Regions from separate parts of the Paenibacillus sp. J2R1T-4 genome, predicted to be linked through region 1. Evidence: a T-box and tRNA genes for the amino acid it is inferred to sense, from the RefSeq annotation. Region 1 holds a T-box; the other regions hold tRNA genes.
The links. A T-box is a leader RNA that pairs with one kind of tRNA and senses whether it is charged. The one in region 1 lies ahead of metG (methionine--tRNA ligase), so its partner is inferred to be a tRNA-Met.
Positions count from the first base shown of each region.

Region 2: it has a tRNA-Met gene. The T-box ahead of metG (methionine--tRNA ligase) is inferred to sense a tRNA for this amino acid. The anticodon was not compared.
Region 3: it has a tRNA-Met gene. The T-box ahead of metG (methionine--tRNA ligase) is inferred to sense a tRNA for this amino acid. The anticodon was not compared.

Region 1 covers NZ_JCAUBA010000015.1:140,597-150,775, reverse strand. Annotated here, with positions in the region: gene metA (homoserine O-acetyltransferase MetA) at 1-771, shown strand, start outside; gene AC58QD_RS22960 (aminotransferase class I/II-fold pyridoxal phosphate-dependent enzyme) at 828-1,988, shown strand; partial or broken gene metG (methionine--tRNA ligase) at 2,072-3,690, opposite strand; T-box leader at 3,744-4,049, opposite strand; gene mqnC (cyclic dehypoxanthinyl futalosine synthase) at 4,231-5,367, shown strand; gene AC58QD_RS22945 (hypothetical protein) at 5,426-5,848, opposite strand; gene pdaA (delta-lactam-biosynthetic de-N-acetylase) at 6,006-6,749, opposite strand; gene AC58QD_RS22935 (sigma-54 interaction domain-containing protein) at 7,020-8,462, shown strand; partial or broken gene AC58QD_RS22930 (CoA transferase subunit A) at 8,770-9,447, shown strand; gene AC58QD_RS22925 (3-oxoacid CoA-transferase subunit B) at 9,469-10,143, shown strand; gene AC58QD_RS22920 (3-hydroxybutyrate dehydrogenase) at 10,149-10,179, shown strand, end outside.
Region 2 covers NZ_JCAUBA010000032.1:16,914-27,092, forward strand. Annotated here, with positions in the region: gene ftsH (ATP-dependent zinc metalloprotease FtsH) at 1-1,311, opposite strand, end outside; gene hpt (hypoxanthine phosphoribosyltransferase) at 1,413-1,952, opposite strand; gene tilS (tRNA lysidine(34) synthetase TilS) at 2,089-3,582, opposite strand; gene AC58QD_RS30845 (protein kinase domain-containing protein) at 3,598-4,512, opposite strand; gene AC58QD_RS30850 (VWA domain-containing protein) at 4,496-5,248, opposite strand; gene spoIIE (stage II sporulation protein E) at 5,419-7,911, opposite strand; tRNA gene AC58QD_RS30860 (tRNA-Met) at 8,276-8,349, opposite strand; gene AC58QD_RS30865 (S1 domain-containing RNA-binding protein) at 8,481-8,966, opposite strand; gene AC58QD_RS30870 (FtsB family cell division protein) at 9,157-9,477, opposite strand; gene yabQ (spore cortex biosynthesis protein YabQ) at 9,588-10,172, opposite strand; gene yabP (sporulation protein YabP) at 10,169-10,179, opposite strand, start outside.
Region 3 covers NZ_JCAUBA010000027.1:1,029-11,207, forward strand. Annotated here, with positions in the region: gene AC58QD_RS29385 (ATP-binding protein) at 1-1,021, shown strand, start outside; gene AC58QD_RS29390 (UDP-glucose dehydrogenase family protein) at 1,060-2,415, opposite strand; gene AC58QD_RS29395 (glycosyltransferase family 4 protein) at 2,450-3,604, opposite strand; gene AC58QD_RS29400 (hypothetical protein) at 3,764-5,536, shown strand; gene AC58QD_RS29405 (serine hydrolase domain-containing protein) at 5,603-7,021, shown strand; gene AC58QD_RS29410 (NUDIX hydrolase) at 7,060-7,554, shown strand; gene AC58QD_RS29415 (Uma2 family endonuclease) at 7,679-8,275, shown strand; tRNA gene AC58QD_RS29420 (tRNA-Met) at 8,377-8,450, opposite strand; gene AC58QD_RS29425 (M55 family metallopeptidase) at 8,593-9,435, shown strand; gene AC58QD_RS29430 (ParB/RepB/Spo0J family partition protein) at 9,525-10,179, opposite strand, start outside.

The DNA of each region.
Region 1 (10,179 bases):
ATATTGCGATTAATAGGAAATACTCCGCTTCAAGTTGAGTTTGTGTTGCTTCACCCTAAAACCCATACGTCAAAAAATACATCTGCTGAGCACCTCGAGCAGTTTTATAAAACCTTTGAAGATGTGAAAGATGAGTACTTCGACGGAATGATCATTACGGGAGCACCTGTCGAGCAGATGGAATTCGAGGAAGTCACTTATTGGCAGGAACTAAAACAAATTATGGACTGGTGCAATACGAACGTGACATCCACCCTCTATATATGTTGGGCTTCACAAGCAGGCTTGTACCACCATTTCGGAGTGCGCAAATATGCATTGGACAACAAGATTTTTGGTGTATTCCCACACACAACGGCAACGAGGCATGTGAAGCTCCTGCGGGGGTTTGATGAAATGTTCTTTGTCCCGCAATCCAGACATACGGAAGTGCGCAAAGAGGATATTGCTCCGATTGATAAGCTTGAGATTTTGTCTGAATCCGAAGAAGCCGGAGTCTACATTGCGGCTACCAAGGATGGCAAGCATATATTTGTGACCGGTCATTCAGAGTATGATCCGTTCACATTGAAGTGGGAATATGACCGGGATGTAGCAAAGGGCTTGCCGATTGCGGTGCCGAAGAACTATTTTCCGCAAGATGATCCGACGCGGACGCCAATGTGTACATGGCGTGCACATGCTAATCTTTTATTTTCTAACTGGCTGAATTACTACGTCTATCAAGAAACCCCGTATGATTTGAATGCCCATATGGCTTCTTATATTTAATCTGCTTCGCAACCTATTATGATAACAAGTCACTTATCCAGGAGGAACTATCATTTATGAAAATTGAAAGCCTTTTGGCCCAAATCGGTTCGATCTCGGAGCCGGTTACAGGTGCCGTCAGTTATCCGATCTACCAAGCTACTGCCTTCCGCCATCCCAAGCTTGGGCAGAGCACAGGGTTCGATTACTCCCGCACGAAGAATCCGACTCGAACCATCTTGGAGCAGGCTATTGCCCAATTGGAATCGGGAGACGCCGGGTTTGCTTGCAGTTCAGGTATGGCGGCGTTGCAGACGGTATTTGCTTTATTCAGCCAAGGCGATCACATGCTCGTATCCCTGGATTTGTACGGCGGAACGTATCGCTTAATCGAGAAAATCATGACACGCTTTGGTGTAACGGCCACGTATGTGGATACCAATGACCTGGACGCACTGGAAGCGAACTGGACACCTGCAACCAAGGCTGTATTGATCGAGACCCCTACAAACCCGTTAATGATGATAACAGACCTCGAAAAAGTGTGCAGCTGGGCCAAGAAGAAAGGAATCCTCAGTATTGTCGATAATACTTTGCTGACACCCTTCCTTCAAAGACCGATTGAGCTTGGTGCCGATATTGTCGTCCACAGTGCGACCAAGTATCTTGGCGGTCACAATGATGTGTTGGCAGGACTAATTGTAACAAAGGGCAAGGAGCTTTCCGAACAAATGGCCATTTTGCATAATTCGATTGGGGCTGTATTAGGTCCTCAGGATGCTTGGTTGCTTATGCGCGGGATGAAGACTCTGGCTATCCGAATGGAGCGCCATGAATCGAATGCTACACAAATTGCGAACTTTTTGCTCGAACATCCACTGATTGCTGAAGTTTTTTACCCAGCATTACCAAGCCATCCTGGCTATGAGGTACAAAATCGGCAATCGTCAGGGAACACAGGTATATTCTCCTTCAAGGTGAAGGATGCCAGATTAGTGGAGCCCATTCTTCGTCATATTAAGCTCATTGCATTCGCGGAGAGCTTGGGCGGTGTTGAGTCCCTAATGACCTATCCGGCTGTACAGACTCATGCCGATATTCCGGAAGAAATTCGTAAGCAGGTTGGCGTGGATGATCGTTTACTGCGTTTCTCTGTCGGAATTGAACACGTCGATGATCTGATCTCCGATCTTGCATCTGCACTCGAAGCGGCCAAGAACGAGTTGAAAGCTGACTAGAAGCGGAATAGATAAAGTGGCCGTCGATCCTGGGATCGACGGTTTTTTGTATTTTGGAAATGTACCCATTAAATCCAGCAGCCTCACCCCAAACGGTCGATCTCCTCCTGAATCCGGCTGCGGTCAATACGTTGGAACAATATCTCCGGTGCTGGTAACGGCTTGCCGGGAAGGACCTGAGTGTATTCCCACCCCGGCTCGCCTAGCCCAAGATAGCTGCGGATTCTCTCTGAGGAGAAGGGTAGGAAGGGATCGAGCAGATTGGAAAAGTTAGCAATAATCTGGATACATGTATAGAGTGTTGTGCTGCAGTTGTACGGATCACTCTTCAGCTCTGCCCATGGCTTGCGTTCATCGAAGTATTTGTTGGAGCTGCGTACATACGCGAATACGACCTCCAGCGCTTCCTTGAACTTACCCTCTTCAACAAGTCTTCCCACCTGTTCATACAGACGACTCAACTGTGATCGAATACCCTCATCTACATTAGCCTCAGGAACTCTTCCCCCATAAGACTTCTGGATAAACAACAAATTACGGTTCACGAAGTTTCCGAATGCGCCTAACAATTCACTGTTATGGCTGTAAATGAACTCCCTCCAAGAGAAGTCGGAATCTCTTTTCTCAGGCCCGTTAATGACTAAGAAATATCGAATAGTGTCCGGATCGTATCGCTCTAGCAGGTCAGGCAGCCATACCGCCCAATTGCGGCTTGTCGAGAACTTTTTCCCTTCCAGGTCAAATATTCACTGGAGATGATGCGGTCGGGCAAATGAAGATTGCCAACACCTAACAGAATAGCGGGCCATATCAATGTGTGAAAAGGAATATTATCTTTCCCATGCACGTAATAAGCGAGAGTATTCTCCTCGGACCAGAAGCGCTTCCAATCCTTTCCGTTTTCCTGTGCCCACTTCATACTGGCAGTCAAATAGCCGCATACCGCTTCCAGCCATACATATATTTTTTTCCCTTCGAAGCCAGCTGCAGGCACGTCAATCCCCCAAGGCAAATCTCGTGTTACGGCTCGGTCATGAAGTCCTTCATTCAAATACCTGCCAGTCAGATGAACCGCATTCTCTCTCCATCCGGTTGATTCCGCCAGATAGTGCTCCAGCCTCTCCTGAAGCAGAGATAACGCAAGATAAAGATGCTCGGTCTGTCTCACGGCAGGTGTGCACCCGCACAATTTGCATGTCTGGTTAATGAGGTCGATTGGATCCAGCAGAGAGGAGCAAGCGTCACATTGATCACCTCTGGCTATCTGACCGCAATGAGTACATTGACCCTCAACAAAACGATCTGGTAGAAATTGGTCACATGCGGTACAAAAGGTTTGTTCCACTGATTTACGCACTAAATGGCCGTTGTCCAATAACTGTAGGAACAGCTTCTGAACGGCCTGATGGTGAAACGGGTCGTCCGTCCTCGTGTAAATGTCATACGAGAAGCCAAGCTGGCGGAAGCACTCGGAGAATTCCTTATGGTAGCGATCCGCAATGACTTCTGGAGAGACGCCCTCCTGTCTAGCTTGAACACTAATCGGTGTACCATGACAATCACTCCCGGATACGTACAGCACCTCTTCGCCTTTCAAGCGATAATAACGTGCAAGAATATCACCCGGCAACAAACTCGCCACACGTCCCAAATGCAGGGAACCGTTCGCATAGGGCCATGCGCCTCCAATAAAAATATTCATCCATGATCATCCTCTCCGACTAAAGTCTGAAAATACAAAAAGCTCCCGTCCTAAGAAAGGACGAGAGCTGTGCTCACGTGTTACCACCTAAATTCATCAACCCCTCACGGGATTGACCTCTTCAAGTACGCCGTATGCTGATCAGAATGGGGTGATAGACACGCAGCCGGTTATACTCTAGCACGATAACGGGTGCACCCGTTGCAGCCTACTTCCTGATCTGCCTCTGAAGGGAGATCAAGGTTCGATGCACAGCTTGGAGACCATGTTCGTCAGACGTTTCTTTACCCCTTTTCACCGACTGGGGCTCTCTGTTCAAAAGAAAAGGTCCAACTACTCTTTCTCTTCGACGCTTTGTGTTATATTAATATCCCATTATAGTCAGAGGCATACGGAAACGCAACACTGGAAATGAAATTGTCCCAAACCTGTCAAACGATTACGTTCCACAGTAATGACGCGACAAGGCGATTGTGTTACCATTAGGGAATAAGCATGTTTAATCACTGATTGCAGTTGCGATAAGGAGTGTGCCGATAAATGAGTGTTTTGGATCGCATTTTGGATAGAGTAGTAGCAGGAGAGCGATTGGGCATGGAAGACGGACTGGAGCTTTATGCCTCTAATGAGATTGAGAAGATCGGCGCAGCGGCCAACCAAATTATGCTGAAGTGGCATCCTGAACCGATTACGACGTTTGTGATTGGACGGAATGTGAACTATACGAATATTTGTGACGTGTATTGCCGGTTTTGCGCGTTCTACAGAGCCCCAGGCTCGAAGGAAGGTTATGTGCTGCCGGATGAAGTTATTTTTCAGAAAATCCAGGAAACGATCGATGTAGGCGGGACTGAAATTTTGATGCAGGGCGGAACGAATCCTGACTTGCCGTTCAGTTATTATACGAATTTATTGCGAGAAATCAAGAAGCGCTTCGACATCACTATGCATTCGTTCTCACCTGCGGAAATATGGAAAATGAAAGATGTTTCGGACGGGTTGTCGCTGGAAGAAGTGATTCGCCAGCTGCATGAAGCTGGACTTGATTCGCTACCTGGCGGGGGCGCAGAAATTCTTGACGACCGAACTCGTCGGAAGATCAGCCGCCAGAAAGGCTCTTGGACAGATTGGATCGAAGCGATGTCTACCGCTCACAGGATCGGGATGAACACAACAGCGACGATGGTGATCGGCTTTGGCGAATTAATGGAGGAGCGGGTGCTGCATTTGCTGCGTATTCGCGACGCTCAGGATGAGTGCATTCGCAACGGTTACTCGTCAAAGGGCTTCCTAGCCTTTATCCCTTGGACATTCCAACCGGATAATACGAATCTGAAGGGTGAGAAGCTCGGCCCGGATGAATACCTCAAGACCTTGGCGATTAGCCGATTGATGTTGGATAACATTCCGAACTTCCAGTCGTCTTGGGTAACAATGGGACCTGAAGTTGGCAAGAAATCGCTGAGCTTCGGCTGCAACGATTTCGGCAGCACGATGATTGAAGAGAATGTCGTATCTGCGGCGGGTACAACACACAAGGTAACGATTAATTCAACCTTGCAGTTAATCCGCGAAGCGGGTAAGATTCCAGCTCAACGCAACACCCGCTACGAAACCTTGAGGGTATTCGATGATGAGAACGCAACAGTTGACAAAGATTTTGTGATGCAGAATTGAATCATTCCTGATAATATAGAGAGCCGAAGGCGAGAACGTATGCCTTCGGCTTTTATTATTACTCGACCTTCAATACAAAAGCGTACATTCCGCTGCCTTTGCTCCAATTGGCGTGTACAGAGTAAATATAAGTGCCTTTATCTGAAGGGAGCTTGTATTTGCCCGACTTTAGTTCTACAGTAGAAAGCTCCTGGTTGCCCTCCCAGGTCGAGAGCACCATCGTTTTCGGTTTACTGCTGAAGGTAATGCTTAACTCGGAGCCGGGGGCAACTGTGATTGCATCATGTTCTGGATCGACTATATCAGACGGACCTGGAGAGTCGGCAATGACATGTTTAGCCAGGAAGCGCCAGCTATATGTGCCTTGTTCAACAAGAACTTTCTGATCACCCACTTTAATTTTGGGGAATGGCGGTTTATCTCCACAAGCGACTAGCAACAAAGCCATTATCATTACGGTCATGAACAATTTGATTCGCACAATAGAACGCCCCTTACTGGAATGTTTCTATACCTACTAACGTTTTCGCATTCCAATATGTTACAGGTGATTTTCTTGCTATCTACTATACGCCTCCATCAAAAAAACCGCCAGATCTATCTCGGAACGAGCAGGACCTGACGATTTATTGGATTACTTACTGAACACCCAGAATTCGGCTATCTGGGTTCTGACTGTTTAATTGCTCCAAGCTGTAGAATTCGTAGCCTTGCTTACGGGCTCCGTCAATAATTCGCCCCAGAGCTTCCGCGTTATCCTTTGAGACAGAGTGCAGCAGCATAACGGCACCCGGGTGTAATTGTTTCATCACACTATCATAGGCGTACTGGGCGCCTTTTTGGGCATGGACATCCCAATCCTTGTAAGCGATGGACCAGAATACGTTCGTGTAACCCAATTGCCTGGTGACGGCAAGCGTACGTTCGCTGAATATTCCTCGAGGCGGGCGCAGGAACAGCATGTCAGACTGCCCGGTAACCTGCATGGCCTGTGATTTCACTTTATCCAGCTCTTCCTTGATTTGGCCATCGGATATGGTCGTCATATCCGGGTGACTCCACGAATGGTTGCCGATAATATGGCCCTCCGCCTGCATTCGTTTCAACAGCTCTGGTTCTTCTTTGATGTAATGGCCGGTTACGAAAAAAACAGCAGGCACCTTCTTCTCCTTCAGCGTATCCAGGATACGCGGGGTAAACCCGTTCTCATAACCATTATCAAAGGTTAGATAGATCGCTTTACGGCTCGTATCACCGAGAAAGATTGCTCCATGCTTATCGATAATGTCTTTGAAGCCTTCTTCATTTATGGAGGGAAGCTGACCGTTCTTGCTCATTTTGAAGCCAAAATGAAAAGGCCTTCCACTATCTTGTCCAGCCATTACAGGAGTCGTGAGCGTGAAGAGAAGCAGCAACGCAACCGACCCTGCCAGCCATGTCCAGTATCGTTTCAAACGTGGATTCACTCCTTGTCGGATTTTATAATTCGGTTGTTGAACATTCCGCGCACAACCTTGCTGTATTTTTCCACGTTGGAGCAGAAATTATGTAATCGGGTGATTCCTTACAGATGATCAGGTTGAAGAACCTATGGTAATATATATTTACAGGAACTAGACACGGCATTTGCGGGAAGGGCAGGATCTATACGAGTGAACATTCATAAAGATGGTTGGGTGCATCAGCTGCTGCAGCAAATGTCTCATGCTTTGACCAAGTCAAAAGAAGAGCAGAAGCTCTATCGCACCGCACTGGAGAGCGCCTATGAAGGCATAGTGGTGGCGGATCGTGACGGTTACGTGCTCGAAGTAAATGAAACCTATGCTTCATTTATTGAACGGGATCGTTCAGAATTGATTGGAAAGCATGTTACGGAGGTCATTGAGAACACCAGATTGCATGTAGTAGCCAAGACGGGTAAGGCCGAATTCGCGGAGCTGCAGAAAATACGCGGCCATTGGATGATTGCGAATCGGATCCCTGTATTTAGCGGAGGAGAGCTCATTGCTGTCGTGGGTAAAATTATGTTCCAGGATATCGACAAGCTGTTCGAGATGAATGCCAAATATAAAGAGATTAAAGCGTATTTGAATGCTTCTGACCTGAAGGGCCGATCAGCTTTTGCTGCAAAATATCGAATAGAGCAAATATCAGGCACAAGCGAAGCGATAGAAAAAGTGAAGACCATAGCGGCAAGAGCTGCTAACTCCAATAGCACAGTGCTGCTAGTCGGGGAGAGCGGTACAGGCAAAGAATTATTCGCTCATGCGATTCATCAGTTGAGTAAGCGATTCTATGGCCCGTTCGTTACCGTGAACTGTGCGGCTATTCCTGAGTCTCTGTTCGAGTCGGAGTTGTTCGGCTATAAAGAAGGGTCTTTTACAGGGGCCAAGAAAACAGGCAAACCGGGAAAATTCACTCTGGCCGATAAAGGTACTATCTTTCTGGACGAAATTGGGGAATTATCGCTTAGCATGCAAGCCAAGCTGCTGAGAGTGCTGCAAGAGAAAGAAATCGAACCGGTCGGGGGTAAACCAGAAGCTGTTGATATTAGGGTTATCGCTGCGACGAATCGAGACCTTGAGCAGATGTTGGAGGATGGTACTTTTCGGCGGGACCTGTACTATAGATTGCATGTTGTCGAGCTTCGAATTCCCTCGTTACGAGAGCGTAAGGAGGATATCCCTCTACTGTGTGAGGGGTTGCTATATGACTTGCAAAGTCAAGAAACCGATGCGGATTCGATTGGAATTGAGCCTGAAGCAATGAACCTGCTGCAAGCCTATAATTGGCCTGGCAATGTGCGCGAGCTGAGCAATGTACTGGAACGCACACTCTTTATGATGGAAGGCCGTACGATTAAAGCTGATGATCTTCCTGAATATTTGAAGCAGCAAGCAGCTGTTGGAACGACAATAGGGCCTGTTGGTGATGGTCATGGTTCTTTAAAAGAAGCGTTAGAGAAAATGGAGCAGCAATGGATCCAGAGTGCCCTCATTGAAGCTAATGGAGACAAGCGTCTGGCTGCACGAAGGCTAGGGCTGAGTAAATCAGCTTTGTACGCCAAACTGGATAAAACGAAGTTGGATTCCTAATGACAGGATTGATTTTCCTGTTATCAGGAATTTTTTGCGTTATGGGGATAATTCACCGATCGATATGCTACTTCCTAACCATCGTTTGCTAGTAAACGCAATAATTTTTTGCAGTCCATTTATATGTGAAGCTGCTCCCTGCCATCAATCCACGCCCCACTTCCAACCTCTTCGTCTATCAATAGACCTACTCCTAACAACGGAGAAAACCTATTCTGATCCACCTTTCTCGAAAAGTTGGCACGATTTTTGCTTTAGTATTATAGTGAACTGTTCCAAACTTATATTCAGGAGGTCAGATAAGCCGATGAAACCGATTGTAACATCATTTCAAGAGGCAATAAGCGGGATAAAAGACGGTATGACTATTATGGTGGGCGGCTTTGGGCTTTCCGGAATTCCGGAAAATTTGATTGTAGCACTTGCGAATTCGGGAGTAAAAGATTTGACTGTGATCTCTAACAATTGCGGTGTAGATGACTGGGGTCTGGGTCTTCTGCTGCGCAACAGGCAAATCCGCAAAATGATCGGTTCTTATGTGGGAGAAAACAAAGAGTTCGAGCGCCAGGTTCTCGCCAATGAAATTGAGATTGAGATCGTCCCGCAGGGCACATTGGCGGAGCGTATTCGTGCTGGCGGAGCGGGTATTCCGGCCTTTTATACACCGGCGGGCGTGGGGACGCCTGTTGCTGAAGGTCGAGAAGTGCGAGAATTTGGCGGTAAAAAGTATTTGCTAGAGCATGCCCTGAAAGCCGATTACAGCTTGGTGCGAGCTATAAAAGGCGATCGTATGGGCAATCTGGTATACAACTTTACGGCGAGAAACTTTAACTCCATGATTGCGGCTGCAGGAGCCATTACCATTGCAGAGATCGAAGAGCTTGTTGAGGCAGGAGAATTGCAGCCTGATCACATCCACACGGCAGGCATCTATGTCCAGAATCTGATCGTCGGGCAGCAAGTGAAACGAATTGAACGTCTTACAACCTCATCAGGAGACGAACCGATCAAGGCGCTTGATGATAAAGCAGCCGTTCGTGAGAAGATCGCCAGACGAGCGGCGGCCGAAATTCGCGAAGGCTCCTATGTGAATTTGGGGATTGGCATGCCTACCCTTATCGCGAATTACATTCCAAAGGGTCGGAATATCGTGCTCCAGTCCGAGAATGGGCTGCTCGGTATTGGACCTTATCCTTTGCCTGATCAAGCGAATGCAGATCTAATCAACGCAGGGAAAGAAACGATCACCCTGATCCCTGGAGCTGTGTTATTCGACAGCGCGGAATCCTTCGCGATGATTCGCGGCGGGCATATCGACATTGCGATCCTGGGCGGTATGGAAGTGTCGGAGAGCGGGGATTTGGCCAACTGGATGATTCCCGGGCAAATGATCAAAGGAATGGGCGGTGCGATGGATCTCGTGCACGGGGCTAAGCACATTCTGGTTATTATGGAACACACAGCAAAGAACGGGCAGCCCAAAATTCTCCATAGCTGCAAGCTTCCTCTAACCGGTCAAGGTGTAGTTCACCGAATTATTACAGAGCGCGCCGTAATGGATGTGACAGCTGATGGGCTAGTGCTGATAGAGACGGCTCAGGGCTTTACGCCAGAGCAAATCCAGGCTTCTATTGAGCCTAAGCTGACTTTAAGCCCTGCGTTCAGGGCTGAGGCGTACTGAAGATGATGCATAGAGATCGAGTTGTTGTAATTACCG
Region 2 (10,179 bases), on a different contig from region 1:
CTCATAGTACCCAATGATCGCGTGTCCTGCTTCATGATAAGCTATGGTGCGCTTCTCGCGTTCGCTGATTACACGGCTCTTCTTCTGTGTTCCGACGATAACGCGGTCAAATGCTTCCTCGATCTCATCCATCGAGATATCCTTACGGCTGCGTCGGGCTGCGATCAACGCCGCTTCATTCAGCAGATTCTCCAGATCAGCACCGGTAAACCCAGTGGTATAGCGCGATAACACTTCCAACTTAACGTCCTTATTAAGAGGCTTGTTGCGAGCATGTACCTTAAGTACTGCTTCGCGGCCTTTCACATCTGGGCGATCAACTGTTATCTGACGGTCGAAGCGGCCTGGACGCAAGAGTGCAGGATCCAGAATGTCCGGTCGGTTCGTTGCAGCAACGATAATAATCCCCTCGTTGGCTCCGAAGCCGTCCATCTCAACAAGCAATTGATTGAGCGTCTGCTCGCGTTCGTCATGACCTCCGCCTAATCCGGCGCCGCGTTGGCGTCCGACTGCGTCGATCTCGTCGATAAAGATAATACAAGGCGCATTCTTCTTCGCGTTCTCGAATAGATCACGGACACGGGAAGCACCTACACCAACAAACATCTCTACGAAGTCAGAACCGCTGATGCTGAAGAACGGCGTGCCTGCTTCTCCCGCAACAGCACGAGCTAGAAGCGTCTTCCCTGTTCCCGGAGGCCCTACTAACAAGACCCCTTTGGGGATACGAGCGCCTAAGGCTGCGAACTTGCGTGGATCCTTCAAGAATTCAACTACTTCCACCAGCTCTTGTTTCTCTTCGTCTGCGCCGGCTACATCGTCAAACGTAACCCTCTTCTTCTCTTCATTGTAGAGACGGGCTCGGCTCTTGCCGAAATTCATTACTTTTCCGCCGCCGCCTTGAGCCTGGTTAAGCAAGAAGAAGAACAGGATGAAGATGATGACAAACGGAATAATGGAAGTCAGGAACGTAATCCAGACGTTGTCCCCGTCCATCTTCTCATGGATTTCCTTGTTAACAGTGCTTTGCTCTAATAGATCAATCACCCGTTCACCGAAAGGAGCGTGTGTTTCGAAGAGCAGCTTATCTGTATCTGTAGCGGATTGTTTAAATTTCCCCCGAATCAGATAGGTGTAACCGTCAAACTTAACCGACACTTCATCGACATTATTGTCCTTCAGCTCTTGACGGAACTGGGTATAGTCGATCGTTTGCTTGGTATCGTTCTGATTGCTGATGAAATGAACGATTCCTACGGTAACGAGGAAAATGAGTAAATAAAATCCGGTGTTGCGGATGATCCGATTCATCCCCTACCTCCTCTCAATGACACACGTAATATTTTACCACAGGCGGAGTATGCATCACAATAGAACGAAGATCAGCGATGCATAGCGGCCTTAAACTGCCATTAAGACGAATAAACTTCAGGTTTCAAGATGCCTACATAAGGAAGATTCCGATATTTCTCCGCATAATCCAAGCCATACCCGACAACAAAAGCATCTGGAATCGTGAAGCCTTTATAATCAGACTCCAAATCAACTGTCCGTCGTCCAGGCTTGTCAAATAATGTGACAACTGAGATTGACAATGCGTTGCGTCGCTCCAGAACATCAATTAAATAACTCAGAGTGAGTCCGCTGTCAATAATGTCTTCCACTATAAGTACATTGCGGCCTTCCACGGGAACATCCAAATCCTTAATAATCTTGACTACACCTGAAGACTTGGTTGATTGTCCATAACTCGATACAGCCATGAAGTCCAGCTCAAGAGGAATATCCATCCGCTTGACCAGATCAGCCATGAATATGAATGCGCCTTTCAGCACACAAATGACCAATGGATTGCGTCCCTCGTATTCCTTACTCAGTATCTCGCCTAATTCGGCTACTTTCCGTTGGATCTCTTCTTCGGTGAATAAAACTTCTAGTATATCGTTTTGCACAAATGCCGGTCCCCCTATTCTTAAGCTTACATCTGCCATTCACGCACAAACGGCTTTGCTGCACAAGCTCTTACCCTATACTATGAATACATAGGGGAGCTCATTCTATTTAGGTCGTTCCGAAAAACCAGTGGATTCATGCATTAGGAACGAACCGCATAACTAACACCTCAGTTGTATCAGACGTTAGAAGCGCATGCTTGGATCTGCCAAGACCCGGTATCCAAAGAATCCTTCCGGCGGCATCTTCAATAATAGGGGTTCGCTCCCGCACTCGCTGAGGAACTTTTTTGTCAATGAACATATCCTTTACTTTTTTTGATCCATTTAAACCGAGCGGTTGCATCCTGTCTCCATCACGCCGCTTACGGATCGTAATAGGAAAGCTCACATGGTTTAAGTCAAAAAAAGCCTCCGAGTGGGAGGGACGTTGCCTCGTGTCAGCGTATGTCTCCCCTTCGCGGAAGGATGCCAGCTTGTGTGAAGGCACTTGAGCATCTTGATCTCGGGTAGTAAAAGTCAACGCCCCAGCCCATCTGACGGCAACCTGTCCCTCCAGATGTGAGCGCTCAAGGGTCCCCTTCCATTCGGGTTCATCTAATGTTGTTGATTCGATCTGAGAATGCCTGTTAATCAAAATGCGGTCATACTCCCGACACATAACAGCGCCGCCTTGCAAATGGATCTTCGCGGAAGGAGAATTATCTTGCGAGATCATTTCTCTAATCCGTTCAATCCGGTTAAAGTCCGAAGCATCCGATTCGGAGCACACATAGCTCAATATTAGATGAATCAACCGCCTTTGTAAAGCAATATGCAGAGCCGTAAATGCATTTCTAGAGAAGGCGTAGCCATTCTCATCCTCGGTGACTAGCGACGGCCAAGCACGAGTTGCTTCCTGGTTTATAAAGTCATCTTCCTCAACCATTAAATCGGCTAGACGATTCAAGGACTCGGGAAGCTGCGGGTTAAACGTGAGCAGAGCGGGTATTACATCCAAGCGGATGCGGTTGCGTGTATACTTCCTGGAGCGGTTACTGCTATCCTCTGCATAGGGCAGTTCCTTCTCCAGACAGTAACGAACTAGCTCTGCTTTGTATATACGAAGTAAAGGGCGCACAAGTTCCAAATCGTTTAACGATCGCCGTAACGGAATTCCAGTTAGCCCTGACGGGCCTGTCCCTCTAAGAATACGCATAAGTACAGTCTCCGCTTGGTCGTCCGCGTGATGCGCCGTCACCAACCGTTTAGCGCTTATCTTGGCTGCGGCGGCTGTCAAGAAAGCATAACGCTCCTCACGAGCGGCTGTCTGCGCATTCCCCCCCGTATGACGAATGATATCCGGCATATCCACTATGCCCATCTCGCAAGGAATACCCAGGCTAACGCAAAATGCTTCGACTTGCTGCGCTTCCCGATCCGATTCCTCTCCTCTGAATTGGTGGTTGAGATGTGCTGCTGCTATCTTCCACTCCCACTTATTAGACAATTGATGCAGAATATGAAGAAGAGCCGTAGAATCTGGACCCCCAGATACGGCTGCAAGAAGTGTGTCGCCTCGCTCTATGAGGCAATATTGGCGGATATACCGCTCGATTGTATGAATCAATTCCGCGTCTGAACGCTGCATGATTGCCCCCAGTAGTTAAGATTGTAAAAATATGTAGAGGCTCGAGGCAAACAAAACAAGGGAAACCGCAAAGGCCGTCTGAATCCACAAGCTATACTTGCTGCTCTTTATACGTATGCCGCTCTTCAGCATCAATGAACGCCATTCTCGTTCTGCTTCCTGAGAAGTCTTATATTGACCGGTCAGCGCCTTGACTAATACAGGCTTAAATCTCTTGCAGCTCTCGTATTCATTGGTCAAGGCGATCAAATCCTCCAAGCTGCGATTCTGCGGCACCGATTTCACAAATTCAGCGAAACGATTCCTTGTATCGGACAAATACAGGCAAAGAACGGCAAAGGAAAACAAGTCATAAGCTTCGTCCGCTTTACGCGAACCAGCGTTCCAGAAGCCCCGATCGTACACCTCGGTGAATTGTTTGACTGATCGTCCCATCTCTGTTACACCACCGAAATCCACAAGATCAATCTTACCGAACTCTGAAACCAGGACATTATCCGTCTTCAGATCTCCGAATATGTATTTGCGTCGATGAAGGTTGACTAACTTCTTCAAAATTCCATAATGAATGAGCTCGAACCAATCCATCCCATGCTTTTGCAAATATAACTGCGGATGAATCCCCTTCACATATTTCATGACGTAGAAAGGAAGGCTCCTCTCACCCGTAATCATATTGTCAGCGTCCTGCAGATACGTGTCGTCTGCATTCGGACCTTTGGCCAGTGACTTCAGCACATTCACTTCTAATTGCAGATCTATCGTATCGAACCCGATCTTCAAAGCAAACAACGTCTTACCTGCCCGCACCAAATACACTTGACCATTCGCCCCTTCTCCCAGCAGCCGAACAATCTCATATTTGTTCTTGTTCCATTTTCCATGAATCCAAGTCCCTTCAGCCAGGGTAAGCTTAAACGACGTAGTCACTCCAAATCCCGTCCTTATGGTTGGACCTCGCCTGTTGGAAACGATTCTGTTCGCTATGCTCCTCGCGTTCAGCTGCCTGGAAGGAGAAATGTCGAATGACGGTGCGAATAGCCGGTCCGGTTGGGGTAGTTCCCTTTATGTTTAATTTATAGAACATTTGATTGATTTTTGCAAGGTCAGAACTCCAATCTACAAGAAGATCTGCATCCGCTTGCCCCGGAAAATGAAAGACCGCCATTTCACTCTGCCCTCTTCGGGCCTGCAGACTTAGCAACAGGTCACGACAAGCCTCTTGTGCGGCTCTCAATTTGGTCTTCATGCTGGCACTGGTATCAATCAGCAGGGCAATTCGGAGAGACGCATTCTCGCTCCACTCATCAATAACCCGCACCACTTCACCCCGCTTATGAGGAGGCAATGACTCTAACTCGCCATCACCCAGGATCTGCTTCAGCTCTCGATTCACGACCTGATGCATCGTCTGGACGACCGTTTTGCGAGTCATCATCTGAACGGTCTGCGACAATGCGGCTGGCGTCACCAACCGGCTCATCCCCCCGCCTGCACGGGCAATTTCTGCGATCTCATCCATCCCGCGCTCTCCATGCTGATCGCCCCCGTCCGCAACTCCAATCACATTCACTACGATACCTTCCTGATAAGCATGCGCGGCGGCCGCGATTGGGCTAATTCCTTCGTTGGAGCATCCATCCGTTATAAGAATAATTTGTTTCATCATTAGATATTTTCCTCCCCCTAAGAGATTGAGCCTTACACTGGCCGAAACTGCGAATCTATCAACCAGTGTGCCCATTCAGAGAGAGTGGTATAACAGGTAGACGAAAAAAAGCCAGCCTCCGCGAATGGGCGAAGAGTGGCTTCATGGATTATAGAAAGGCTATATAATTAACTTACCGTGCGCGGACGTTCGATTCGTGTGAGTCCTGGCAGGCGGAAGGTCGCCCATTCCGGGCTGAATTTTTCAATCCGCGCCACAACAACCGTCATATCATCGACTATATCCCCCCTATGCTGACGAATGACTCGCTCAAGCAACTGATCCGCCACACCTTGAGGGTCCTCCGTATCAATTTCTTGGATCACTCTGCGCATCCAGAGCTCCTTATTGACTGCATGCCCAGGCGCATCGAATATGCCGTCTGTCATCATAATTAAAATATCGCCTGGTTTCATCTGCATGCTGACCAGATCCACATCAATATCTTTTAATATTCCGATAGGCAAGTTGTTGGCCGAAATCGGGATAACCTCCGTCCCACGTTTTATAAAGCTTGGTGTCGACCCTATCTTCATAAACGTCGTATTGGCGCTGTACAAATCGATTAACGCCACATCAACGGTAGCAAACATCTCATCAGAGGAACGCAGCATCAACACAGAGTTGACTGATTTGATCGCAAGCTTCTCATCCATACCAGATTGCAGAAGCTGTTGAAGAATTGCAAGGGCTGAGCTGCTCTCTGCGCGAGCACGCTCCCCGTTCCCCATTCCGTCGCTAATCGCCACGGCGAATTTGCCATTGCCTAGCTCCACCGTGCTGAAGCTGTCTCCAGAGAGCATATCTCCGTTCTTCGCTGCACCGGCGATCCCTGTCTCTACTTCGTACTCTTTGGCAGAGCCGAACTGGACGGTCGAATAGCCCTCTCCCCGCTCAGACATTTCTTCGTGCCGGACCGCTACTTGCTCCCCGAGAATATCGGAGAGGAGCGGCGCAATAATTTTACGGCACTCGTCGAATCCTCGTGTGTAGCGGTGAACGATCTCGATTTCCACATTCCCTTCATCCAGATTAATAATATCGATACTGTGAATCGACAGTCCCAGCTCTTCCAGAGCATTGCGGATTTGCTCTTCCTGCAGGAACAATTCATGCCCCTCGCGCTTGATCTCCTTGGCCAGATCCTCCATCACTTGAGAGACGCCTGTCAACTGCTCCGATACCAATTGACGGCTCTCTTGAATTTGCCGCTTCCAATGTCGGTCACTGCTGTACCTTTCATATTGATGCTTCATCACATCCAGTACTTGATCGGTTCGCACACATACATTTTTCCATTCACGCGGAATCTCTTTGCGGCTGTATGAAGGCTTCGCTTCAATAGCACTCATCATTTCCGTCATATACGAGTACGTGTCGTAAAATTTGTTGTCCCAGCACTGTTTACGTTTCCAACAATTGGTGCAAGCCTCTTGGGAGACCGCGTTCATGAAGTGTCCAATTTCATCTTCTTTTTGCTCCTTTTCATCCACTTGGGTTATTTGTTTGAAGCTGCGGGATAACTGGCGGAACACCTCCGAGAATTGTTCTACCCGCCCAGCGGTAATATCGCGTACCCTTTTCGCATATTCATGTTGTGATTTGAGATTCTCTTGAGTGCCCGGTACATATTTGGCTAACGTGCGGATCAGGGATCTAGGAGTAAGCAAGAATAAAATTACGGCGGCTACCGATTCCCAAGTGGAGTGTATGACCTCAGATTGATTACCGATATAGACAGATAAGATGGAGGAGCCAAGCAGCATCCCAAGCGCTACTCCCATCCGGTTCGCTTCCTTCAGCAAGCCTGCCAACATCCCGGCAAAAGCCAACAGGCTCATTTGATAGATGGCGCTTACATTCGCAAGACTTACAATAAGCCCGGTAATAACCCCGACCGAAGCCCCTAAAGGAGCCCCTCCTACGAAAGCAAACAACAAAATCAGATAGCGAGACATTACATGCTCTAACGAAATATTTTGCACCATCCACCCGACCATGCCGGTCATGACAGAGGCTAATAGGATTATGAGACAAATGATTTCTTCATTTTTGAGCACATAGTTTTTGCGGGTTAAGGTGAATACAGGAATGGCTTGCATAAAAACGAGTGTTAATACGAAACTTAGCGCGGCTTCCACCGAAGTAAGCATTAATGTATACCAGGTCAATTCTGTATCTACCATATACCCGAACAACTGGACAGAGAAGGCGGATATGAAAACCAGGAACGGTGCGTATGATGCATCCGAATGCTCGTACTTCTCGAGCCCTTTCTGGAGGAGGACAAATACGATCATCTCGGTCACAATGTATCCCGTTCGAATTTCCATCGAGAATAAGCTTCCCGCAACCAGTGCCAGCGCTATCCAGCGGATCAAGTCTTTCCTCGTGAAGTACAAGACGGCGAAGTAAGCGATCGCAAAGGGTGCCAACTGCTCCAGAATCATGGCCTTCCCTAATAGAAAACCCATCACAAGCAATAATGCCGCCCACTTCTTAGCAATAAGGGACTGTATGAATCGATTCTCGGCTAACATCTGTTTGTTTCCATTCTTCACCCGCTGTACAGCACCTGCCCACGGTTGTGAGGCCCAGTTTAACAAATTCCATTTCTGCATATTGGGGAACACTCCTTCATCTTGTTTCGTGTGTTCCCTATTATAAAAGCAATCTAGCATGAAGTTTGTCACAATCAGTTGCTAGATCGAAAGAATTTTCCGACAAAATAACTCGCCATGTAGAAACATACGCCAGCCCTTTTCCCGTAAGGGCTCTTCTTACGCCGCCAGGAAGGCACTCGACTTAAATCAGTCAAAAGGTCCTAGCAATCTAGCATTCTAAACTAGCAGAAATTAGGAAGAACCTGTCGATTCCATTGCTGAAAGGAGAAATCCGACAAAAATTGTTAAACGTCTCACCAAAAAATAAAAACCGCCTCTGCAGCCTAATGCCTGCAAAAACGGTTTGCGGGGGTACTATGTATAGCGGCGGAGGGACTCGAACCCACGACCTCACGGGTATGAACCGTACGCTCTAGCCAGCTGAGCTACACCGCCATATTCAATACGAAAGTATACTGGAGGGTGAAAAAAAAGTCAATTGTTTTGGTGACATTCTCGCCCGAAAAAACAACAAACCCTTGGTAGCTCGGAATAACCGATCGCACCAAGGGTGTTTTATTAAGGAATTAAACGCGTCTTGCTCCTCTTCCGCCCCGCTTGCCTTCGGTATTCTTCTTAAGGGACGAAATCTTCTCTTCACTGTCCTTCAGGAAACGCGACATCTTGTCTTCAAACGTAAGTTTGTTCACAGGAGGTTTCGCTGCGCGACCACCGCGATCGAATCGGCCACCACCGCCGCCACCACCACCTCGGTCTTCACCGCGATCCCGTTGGAAAGGTCTTTCCGGACGTGGGGGTCTTTGCTCCCCCGGGGGCTTATCTACTGATTGCTTGATGGAAAGTCCGATTTTGCCGTCCTTATCCACATTGATTACTTTCACCAACACTTTATCCTCTAGCTTAAGATGATCATTCACATCTTTTACATAGTTGTCGGCGATTTCGGAAATGTGAACTAGACCGGTGACTCCTTCCGAGAGTTCGACGAAAGCACCGAAATGTGTGATGCCTGTTACCTTGCCTTCTAACTTGGTGCCCACTTCAATTGCCATAGAATGAAACGTTCCTCCCTAAGAAATGTTAAGAGTAATTCTCTTGATCTAGCTTACGCATCAGGAGCACATATTGCGCATCCTTAGGACAAAATAGTGGATTCCCCAGCGCTAACCGAAAAGAGCAGTTAATGCAGATTATACAAGATCGCTAAAATGAGGTCAATATGCTCGACCATGGAAGACCATGTTAAGGTTTAGGTGTGAAAAACAAGGTCTCTCCAGGTTTTGTATAATGATACTCTTTGCGTATCTTTTGCAGCATATATTCAGGGTCATTCAACCGCACTACTTCTTTCTTGTAATCTTCGTTCATTGATACTGTCTCCGTACGTTTCATCTCCAACCCGCTGACTTGAGCAGCCTTCGCATCGAGTCTACCTTGTTGATTCCAGGTGATCACAGCAGCCCACGCTAAAAATCCAAGAAAAGTGAGCAAAAGTAACCGGACCCGTCTTCGTGAGCCTTTATGAGGTTGTTCGAGATTAGGTTCAGTTGCCACTTTACGCATATCCTACTAGTCCCTCCTACACGCTATACGAAAAAAATCACATGGTAAGGATTAACTTCGCACGCCATCATTCATGGTGGTAGCCTTCTACTGCAAGATCAAGTACCAGATCAAGGCTTCCTCAGCATTCGATTCCAGAGCTTAACCAGCTTAAGCCAGGCAGTATTCACCCACTTCGGCCTTAGAAAAACAAGCCAAGGTTGAATCAAGCCAAATAGCTTGCGGGTTATGAACCAGAAAGGGTACAGCAATTGTAACACAATTTTATACAGGAAGACAGTAAGTGCCAACAAAAAACCAAAAATTACAATAACAAGTCTATATAACGCAATAATAGGTTTTATAACCACAATCTCAACGGTTTGAATCAGGAAACGTATAGATTTTTTTACGATCCGGATTACGAGCTCTACAAAGCGGGTAAATGCATTGCTAAAAAACTGCATGTACACCCATCCACCCAGGATCAAGCCAAGGAAGACATACAGACGAACTTGTCCATGATTACTGGCGTACAGTCCTCTGAACACAAGCAACGTCGAAACGATCCAATACACGATATCGAGCAACGGAATCATCCAGCGAGGGACTCGAAGCTGGGTTGATAAGACCCGGTAGGCGTCGAATATCGCGCCCATACCTGCTCCGATGCCGACCATCGTGAGTAAAGTAATGAATTGGCTTTGTAAGGTCACTTGAACA
Region 3 (10,179 bases), on a different contig from region 1:
CGGATTTACATCTGGTTTCCTTGTATCCATAGTGCTCCTCTTATTTAGGTATATGCTAGGCGGAGATGGTTTTGAGGTGACAGTGGTTGCCTATATGCCAATGTTTGTAATAACGATGCTGTTTCTCAAAATAACAAGAAGTCTTCCTAACAAATTATACATCATGTTTGGAACAGCGCTAGCTTTGACTTCGTCATTGAGCGTGTCTATAAGCACATTAATGATGAACGATGTAGACGGTGAACAACATGCATCGTTTTTTGTTTATTATTGCGTTCTTGTATCCGTATGTATGTGGGTATGTTTGTATATTATTGAGACTACGAGAGAAAACATTAGAATGCGGGATGAAATACAACGATCGGAGAAATTACATGTTCTAGGAGAGCTTGCAGCAACCATCGCGCACGAAATACGGAATCCGCTTACGGTTGCCAAAGGGTTTATCCAATTGCTCGTAACTCGTTCACGGGATGATACCGATATAAGATATTCAAACATCGTTCTGGACGAAATAGATCGAGCGGAAACGATTATATCCGATTATCTCACTTATGCCAAGCCTGAGGCCGGAAAAATCGAAAGAATTGATGTGAAAGTACAATTATTAAATATTATTAATATAATGGAATCCTATGTTATTTCCCACGGCCATATCCTTACCTACAAATTGGAAGAGTCTTTATTTATAGATGGAGAACATAAAAAAATATCTCAAGTGATGGTGAATTTATTCAAAAATGCCGTTGAAGCGATGGAGGAAAGCGGTGCGATCAAGGTGACAGCCTATATGGATAAAAATAAGAATGTTGTGATCGAAGTCTCAGATACCGGTGTAGGCATGACCAGTGAACAAATGTCTCTACTTGGCAACCCCTTTTATTCCACGAAAGCAAAGGGGACAGGACTCGGGCTAATGGTAACTTATCGAATCATTGAAGCTCTGCATGGAGAGATCAAGGTGACAAGCGAAAGAGCGAAGGGAACAACATTCACGGTTACGATTCCCAGTGCATCATAAATGAAACAGCAGGCGCGGGGCGCCTGCAGCTTTGGTGTTCAAGCGGATTCGATACGCGAGTGAGCTGAGTTGTTTATCTTGATTAATTGCCCTTCGACAGGCCTGCCGACCGATAGGATTTGCATTCCGTACTGCGCTGCGAGTTGCCGAGCTTCATCTTGACTATATAAATTCCGACCGTCCGCAAGGATAGGGTTTCGCATGATGACACTACATGCAGCCCAGTCGAGGTCACGAAACTCCGGCCATTCGGTAAGCAGTACTGCGGCGTCGCTTTCATAGAGAGAGGAGCAGGCGTCGGGATATAGCTTGATACGGGGGTCTGGAAAGCTGCTGACGACAGGATCGTAAGCATGAACCTCGGCCCCTGCCGCACAGCATAGTGCGGCAATGCGAATGGAGGGAGCCTCGCGAATATCGTCCGTATTCGGTTTAAAAGCGAGGCCGAGCAGCGTTATACGTCTGCCTGCCAGTCCCCCAAGGGCGTCTGCTATTCTTTGTACCAGACGCTCAGACTGACCTCTGTTAATACGCTCTGTTGCTTCAAGAAGCTGCGTATTCCAATTGAGCCCTTCACCGAGACTCCGCAATGCACGAATGTCCTTCGGGAAGCATGAACCGCCGTATCCGATCCCTGCCTGCAGGAAGGCGGTGCCGATTCGCGGGTCCATTCCTATGCCGCGTGCGATATCATCCACGGTGGCATCAAGCTGCTCGCAGAGCTCTGCGAACATGTTGATGTAAGAAATTTTCATCGCTAGAAAAGCGTTCGCCGCGTATTTGATCAACTCCGCACTTTGAGGCGAACAATTTTGGATGGGGGCTGCTAAGCCGGAGTATAGTTCACTCATCCGCTTTTTACTTTCTTCCGAACGACAGCCAACGATGATTCGATCCGGATGGAAAAAGTCATGCAGGGCACTGCCCTGTCTCAGAAACTCGGGATTATGAACAACATCGATTTGCTGCTGTCCTTTCGTATGCATTACCTGAATCAAATGAGCAACAGAGTCCGTCGTTCCAACGGGAACCGTACTCTTGATCACAAGAAGCTTACTGGAAGTGATGTGCTCGGATACGCTTATTGCTGCATCCCAGAGATGCGAAAGGTCGACATCCCCGTTAGGCAGAGAAGGGGTACCCACGGCGATGATCAAAACCTCGGATTCTTGTACGGCAAAGGCAACGTTGGTGGTAAACCGGATTCTGTTCTCTCTGCGAACGTACTCCAGCGTGTCATCAACTCCAGGCTCCCATATGGTTGGGCGTCCTGCGGTCAACGCCTCAATCTTCCCTCTATCCTTGTCGCAGCATATGACTTGATGGCCCAGCTTGGCGAGACCGATCCCTGTTACCAGACCGACATAACCCGTTCCGATTACGGATACCTTCATCAATCGTTCCTCCTTCATTAAGCATAATCACAACTTATAATGCCATTGTCTTTTCGATTGGTTCTCTACCTTTGCTCAGAGACTGCTCGTAACCCTCTAACAGACGGTCGAAGACGGCTTCCCACGACTGTGTCAGAGCATAGTAACGTCCGTTGCGTCCCCATGCTAGCAGACGCCCAGGTTCCTCGACGATTTCTTGAATTGTTGATGCAAGTGATTCTGCGCTGCGAGGTGTACATAGCCTACCTGTCTTTTTGTCGGTCACAATCTCTTGAACCCCGCCGGAATTTACGCAAAGCGAGGGGATACCGGATGCGAGTGCCTCTAGAACGACGTTGCCGAATGTTTCTGTACCTGAGGGAAAAACGAGCAGATCAGAAGAAGCGTAAAGCTCAGCCAATGCATCGCCGGACTTGTTGCCGGTGAATGTTGTATTCTCTGGCATATGCTGCTGGAGTTCTGCTCTCATCGGACCTTCCCCCACTATGAGCCAATGTATTCTTTGTTGGACATCGTCAGGAAGCATGGAGATTGCCACAGGCAGCAGATCCAGATCTTTCTCGGGTGCGAGTCGCCCCACATAAAGGAACAGTAAAGGTTCTTTTATCCCGTAGTGCTCTCGAATATTGGTGTTTCGTTTGTTCGGATGGAATAAAGTGCAATCGACACCACGCTTCCATAGTTCAACGTGTCGGATGCCATTCTGATTAAGCCGCGTGCGTGTCTCCTCTGAAGGAACGAAGGTAGTCAGACAAGTGTCATGAAACCAGCGGATATAACGCCATATCCAAGGACTTGCAAACGAAAGTCGATAGTACTCCAGATATTTGTCGAAATGGGTGTGATAGGAGGCAACATGAGGAACGCCCAGTTTCTTGCCATAGTGTAAGCCAGCGAGTCCTAAGTTGAATGGGGTGGCGAGATGAAGAAGATCCGGTCGAAAAGAATGAAGCCTGCTGCGGACAGCAAATAGATTCGGAAGTGCTAGTCGGCATTCTGGATACATGAAGAATGGAAGACTGGCGTAACGGTGAATATTGCCGGTAAACAAGTGCTCTCCCTCACAATCAGGGGCAAACACCTCATGGGGTACTCCCCGCAGATCCAAATGGCGTGTCAAACGCTTTAGCGTAAGTGCCACACCGTTCACCTGCGGGTAAAAAGTGTCCGTGAATAGAGCGATGCGCATGCAATCCCTCCTTTTCTGGTTAGCTCCATCTTATGAGAGTATCGTTATGACAGGATTAACGGGAAGTGAAGTGTTTGTGAAGCCGTGTGCAGGACACCGCAACTTATTCCCACAAAAAGGATATAATCTAATATGTTCCATGATTTGGGGGTCATATGTATGATGAGCTATCGGAATAGAATGATTCTATTAGCAGCTGCAATCCTAATAGTTATCACGCTTGGTTTCTTATACTCAACGTCACGAATCGATGAGGAGCTTGTGATCGTCACCCCAGAGAGTACTGCTACTGCAACTGAAACACTGCTTCCAATTCCTACTGCTGCTCCTGCAATAACATCGAGACCCTCCCCGATACCTGTTAAGAACGTTGTCGATGAAATCATACAGAACGATATTCGGACCATCCGAATATTCGAAAGATCGATGCAGGATTATTCAGCTCATGAAACACCTTTCTTTTCCGTTCCGGATCCAACCGTTATGATATTCCCCAGGACACTTCATCCTTGGACCGCAGAGGATCTGGCTCAGCTTCCGAACAGGGTGAAGATTAGTTCATCTACCACTAAATCCGAGATTCCGTTCTCAACCACTCCATTAAAACCGGGCGACTCTACATCCGTTCCCCTCACTCTGATATTAAAGGACGTGCCTCAAGAGGATTTGCTTATCCGCTTCCTCTCCGTGGACGGTAAGCAAGAGAAACAGCTGATCTTACGATATTCGCAACCGATTGGATACACGGTTACTTCAGCAGATGATCCGCATCTAGAGAAATATATGTCCATGCTGAAGGAGGGGCTTTACATCAATCATTATGTGGAGTTGGGCAAGCGTTACACGTACCGGTTTCAATTCACTCACGATATGAATCGGGATAGTGTGCAGGAAAAGCTGCTCGGCTCATTGAAAGGCAGCAAGAATCTCAGCTATGAGTGGAGCTGGGACAATGACAAGGTGCTAAAGCTTCAACTGGATCTCAGGGAGGAAGCCAATTCCCCTTTTATCCCCATTTATCTGAACGGAGTCCGAAATAAAGAAGGATATAGGCTGTCGAGCGAGAGAGCAATACGTATCCAGCCATCTCGCCCTCAATCCTTGTACCAGATCAATCTGACTGAATTAAGCAAAACAAGCTTGTTCTCTTCCTCCATGCATTATGATGGAATTGATGTTTCCCCCTCTGGGAGCTATGGATTGGCCGTTGAAGTAGCTTCCAATGAGATGCACTCGATCTATGCATACTCCCTCATTGACATGAAGGGCCATATTCTGAAATCATTTGGCATTGATGAGATTCATCTCACGAAGTGGTCGCCGGACGGCAATTCCTTTTACTATTTACGCAACAATATCATCATGCAATACTCCATGAACAGCGGTGAACAGAAGGTATTATGGACGCCTCCCGATCAAGCAACACATTCGAGAGTCGTATCATTGGATATGGATCCTAAGACTGGGCAATTGGTGGTAGGCTGGGGCACTCACGATGAAGATGGGCAGTTCACTTATGATTTCTATGTTCTTTCTAATCTTGGAAAAGAGCCCATGCGGATTCCGAATGTCGGTACTTTTTCCTGTTATGAAGGGCCTTGTTTCTTATATAGTCTTCGCATGATCGAGAATGGTGAGATGTATATGGAATCCTATCTGGACAAGGAGAATCCTCCACGGCACACTGCCTATATGCTCAATCTGTCTACTGGGGCCAAAAAGGAAGTGGAACAGAGAATCCAGGATGCAGGCTTGCCGGGGACCATGTTAGATATAGGGAAGGGCCGATTATTAAGCCATAAGCATGACCAAGACTGGTATATCGTGGATAAGAATAGCGGCAGTACCGCTGTGTTCGAGCTGATCCCTAAGGAGGTTAGCATGGTCAGTAAATGGGGGGACTACTTGTATTTCTTCGATGCCCTGAGATAAGTGAAGCTAATTTCAATACCTGTAAGAAAACAACAAATACGGATCCGTCAAAGGAGAAATTATCAAATGTCTCTATCTACATTACTAGCAAGGTGTGTCCCTGAAACGGTTGGTGTATCTTCTGCTGGTCTAACTGCTTTTATCGAAGCCGTGGAAGCGAATCAACTCGGATTGCATAGCTTCATGTTGCTGCGTCATGGCAAGGTTGCAGCTGAAGCTTGGTGGTCGCCTTACAGTCAAGAGCGTAAACATATGGCATTCTCCATCAGTAAAAGCTTCACCTCAACAGCGGTAGGGCTGGCGATAAATGAGGGATTACTAACTATTGAAGATAGAGTGGTATCCTTTTTCCCTGATAAGGAAGTCATCGAGCATGCTTACCTCCAAGAGATGCGAGTCAAGCATTTGCTCACGATGACAGCAGGGCATGCGAAGGATACAATGGATACTGTATTCCAACGCCAAGATGGTGATTGGGTTCAAGCTATGCTGGACGTGCCAGTCGAGTACGAGCCTGGAACTCATTTTGTATATAACAGCGGGGCCAGTTATATGCTGTCCGCCATTCTCGACAGGCTGACTGGACAATCTGTTCACGGGTATTTACAGTCACGGTTATTTGAACCACTCGGTATCACTGGCACTTCGTGGCAAGCTTGTCCACGAGGGATAAGCTGCGGGGGGTGGGGATTGGACTTGAAGACGGAGGATATTGCCCGATTCGGACAGTTATACTTACAGAATGGAGTATGGGATGGCCAACAGATCATACCAGCGGCTTGGGTTGAGGCAGCTACGTCCTATCAGGTTTCTAACGGAAATGAGGGCGGAATTGATGGGCATCAAGGGTACGGCTACCAGTTCTGGCGGTGTCGAAATGGTGCCTATCGTGCGGCCGGCGCATTCGGGCAATATTGTATCGTCATGCCGGAGCAAAATGCGGTGCTTGCCATAACCTCAGGAACGACCAATATGCAGAAAATACTGGACATGGTGTGGGAGCATTTATTGCCTGCTATGGCTGAGGGTGAATGGCCAACAAATGAAAGAGAGTATCAAAAATACACGAATGCAATAGCTTCACTGTCGTACCCGCCGCTTTCCTCAGCCTATATATCTCCTCTTGCCCAGCAAGTAAGTGGACAACGCTATGAGCTGGAGGACAACGAACGGAATCTGCGGTATACCAGAATCCATTTCCGAGAAGATGCGTGTGAGATTACAGTCGGGGGTAAGCAAGGTGAGATGAAGATACTTTGCGGAATGGGAAATTGGCTCGAGGGAGTTATGCCGGATCACGGCACAATAATCCCTATTCTTGCAAGCGGCAAGTGGGAAAGTGAGAACACTTTTATCATGAATTGGAGATTTGTGGAGTCGCCTTTTATTGATGTGTTAACATGCACTTTTGATGAGGACCGTGTGAGTATAAGGATAGATTTTTTGAGAGGTTCTGCGGTGTTGCTTGGAAAAAAAGCAGAATAAGATTCTAAGTATCGTCATCTTGAGAGAGGTAGGATTCTGTGGGTTCATTCAAATATTGTCCGTTGTGTGCAGAAAAGTTGGTAGGGGAGTACCAAGTTGGAAAAAGCTATCCTCACTGTCCCACGGGGCATTACACTTATTATGCGAATCAGTCAGTTGGAGCAGTAGCAATTATTGCGGATCAGGGACGTGTTTTGTTAGAACGCAGAGCAATTCAAACTGGTTATGGATTGTGGGCATTGCCAGGTGGGATGGCCGAACAAGCAGAATCGATTGAGGAATGCGTAACCAGAGAGGTATTGGAAGAAACGGGTCTCGTTGTTGCCGTAACGAAATTATTGGATGTGATCGGCGGGAAAAAAGTTTGCATTGTCTTCTATGAGGTCCGTATCACGGGCGGTTCCCTCCAAAAGTCGGAGGAATCGTTAGAACTGGCTTGGTTCTCGCCGCTAGATATTCCCTTTGAGCAGTTTGCCTTTCATCGGCATCGAGAAGTATTAGAACGATGGCTGGAAGGTCAGGGATCGGTTTGACAGAGTAATAGTAATGGATCATAATAAAGACAATAGCACTAGGGGAAGCACCTCACAAAGCCAAACACCAAACGTGTTGCTTTGGTGAGGTGCTATTTGTTTGGATGAGGAGGCGAATCGCATAATGAGAAGGAACAAAAAAGATGGGGAACAGATCAAGGAGCAGCAGATCACTTACGATATATATGCGGCTATGCCGGATGACGGACACCGTTATGAGATTTTCGAGGGGGAGCTTGAGATGATGTCCCCTGGACCGTCAACGACTCACCAATCCGTAAGCGGAGAACTTGAATTCCTGTTAAAACAGAGCTGCAGATCGGATTATATCATTTATCATGCGCCGCTTGATGTGATATTGAGTGAGAGGAATGTCGTGCAACCGGATATTATGATGATTCACCGCAGTCGACAGCATATTGTAACTTTGAGAGGAATTGAAGGTCCGCCTGACCTGGTAGTGGAAATTATTTCACCGGGCTCCCGTAAGCGGGACAAAATAGACAAAATGTGGATTTACGCCAAACATGGGGTTCCTGAGTATTGGATTGTAGATTCCGATGCGAGGATACTGGAGCAGTATCGGCTTCATGGTGAGCTTTACGAGCTCTTCAATCTATTTGAAGGCAATGAGAAGGTAACTTCAGATAAGCTGCCTTGTGTTTCTTTTGTCATCAGCGATATATTTAGTGAAATGTCGATTGCGGAAAGGAAAGAATGATAAGCCAGGTTCCCTGATTCTATGGACTTGCAATCATAGGTAGTATTTGGCATACAAAAAATCCTCGACGGGATGCGTCGAGGACTTGTGTTAGCTAATTATTGCGGGGGCAGGATTTGAACCTGCGGCCTTCGGGTTATGAGCCCGACGAGCTACCGGGCTGCTCCACCCCGCGACATTCGTTAAGTTTCACCAGTTTCATCCGGAGGTCCTTAGTATAGCTCATATTGGATGAGAACACAAGCAGAAGCGATAATATTCTCTATAAGCTATTTACATGGGGAATCCATTGGGGGAGAATGGAAGAGAAAAACTCGATGCAGAAACGAGGAGATACGGTGAAGATCTTTATTATGTCCGATATGGAAGGCGTATGCGGCGTGATTAGTCACGATGAATGGGTTACACCTCAGGGCCGGTATTATGCGGAAGGCAAGGAGTTGCTCACTCTGGAAGTGAATGCAGCGATTGAAGGGTTTGCTGCTGCGGGGGCAACGGAGTTTCTCGTTGCGGACGGGCATGGTTACGGAGGCATTAATCATTTGATGCTCGACAAGCGGGCTCAATTTGTGCGTGGGCCGCTTCCCGGACCTTATCCGTTCATGCTGGATGGAACGTTCGACGCCATGGCCTGGGTAGGACAGCATGCGAAGGCTGGCACCGAATGCGCACAAATGGCCCATACCGGCTGGTTCGACGTCATCGATTACAATATAAACGGAGTATCCGTCGGAGAATTCGGGCAGATGGCTTTGTGCGGTGCATCTCTTGGAGTGCGGTCGATCTTCGGGGCAGGCGATGAAGCTTTCACGAAGGAAGCGGCAGAGCTGATCCCGGGAATCGAGACGGTAAGCGTCAAACGTGGGATATTGCCTGGAAGCGGGGACGAATGCACCGTAGACGAATATAAAGATCGCAACAACGGAGCGATCCATATCGCACCTGAGATTGCTCGGGAACGGATTCGCCAGGGAGCGGAGCGGGCATTGTCCAGGTTCGCGAACAACCGGGAACAGTTCCCTCTGTTGAAGTTTGAACCGCCGTTCTCGCGGGAAGTCCGCTACCGCAGCGGTGGAACGAATGGGGCGCGCACGATGGTGTCCGAGCATCCGGACAGCGTAATCGGACTGTTGAACGGGAAGATGAGGCTGAAGGAGTAGCTGGTTCACGTTGAGATGAAAGGACTGTCTCGTTAACCAAGAGAATTTTCTTTTAACGAGAATGGTAGTTTTGGATCAAGAGGAGGGAGTTAATCACTCCCTCCTTCTTGATTAGATAACGCTTTAACTTTTTGCCACTCCGCGATATGCTTCTCTAGAATCCCGATAACCACGTCCAGATCCTGCACGAAGTTTTCTTTGTCGCCTGACTTGATCGCTCCATAGGAGTTTATTACCTCGGGTGCCAAGGGGGTGAAAGGCGGCAAATTAGCAATTAATCGCTGCAGCCTGTCCTCCAGTGGTGTAACGGTCAAAATTGCCACTGATTGTGGAGCTTCTCTCAGCTGTTCTACGGGTTTCTCACTCTTTGCTGTTTTTGTAACTTCCTTCGCAACTTCTTTCGCCTTTGCCGCTTTTTCCCTCTCTGCACGATTCTGCCTGAACACGGACCAGGTCTCAAGAAGCTCAGGTCCTGATTTATACAATAACTTCCCCTTGGTGTTATCTGAAATATCCTTATCTTTAAACAAGCTGGCGATCTTCTTCACATCACTCACGAACATCTCATCTCTTGCCACAATCAAGGCCAAGGTATCGCGATGCTCGATTGCCAAATCCTTGAGAGGCATCAACTGCTCTTCCGTCAGCCTATCTTTCTTAATTTCCGTACCGCTGATGATCAATTTTCGTACAGCCTTACCGAACTTCAACAAATCCACTTTGTTCTTGATATAGGCTTCTGGC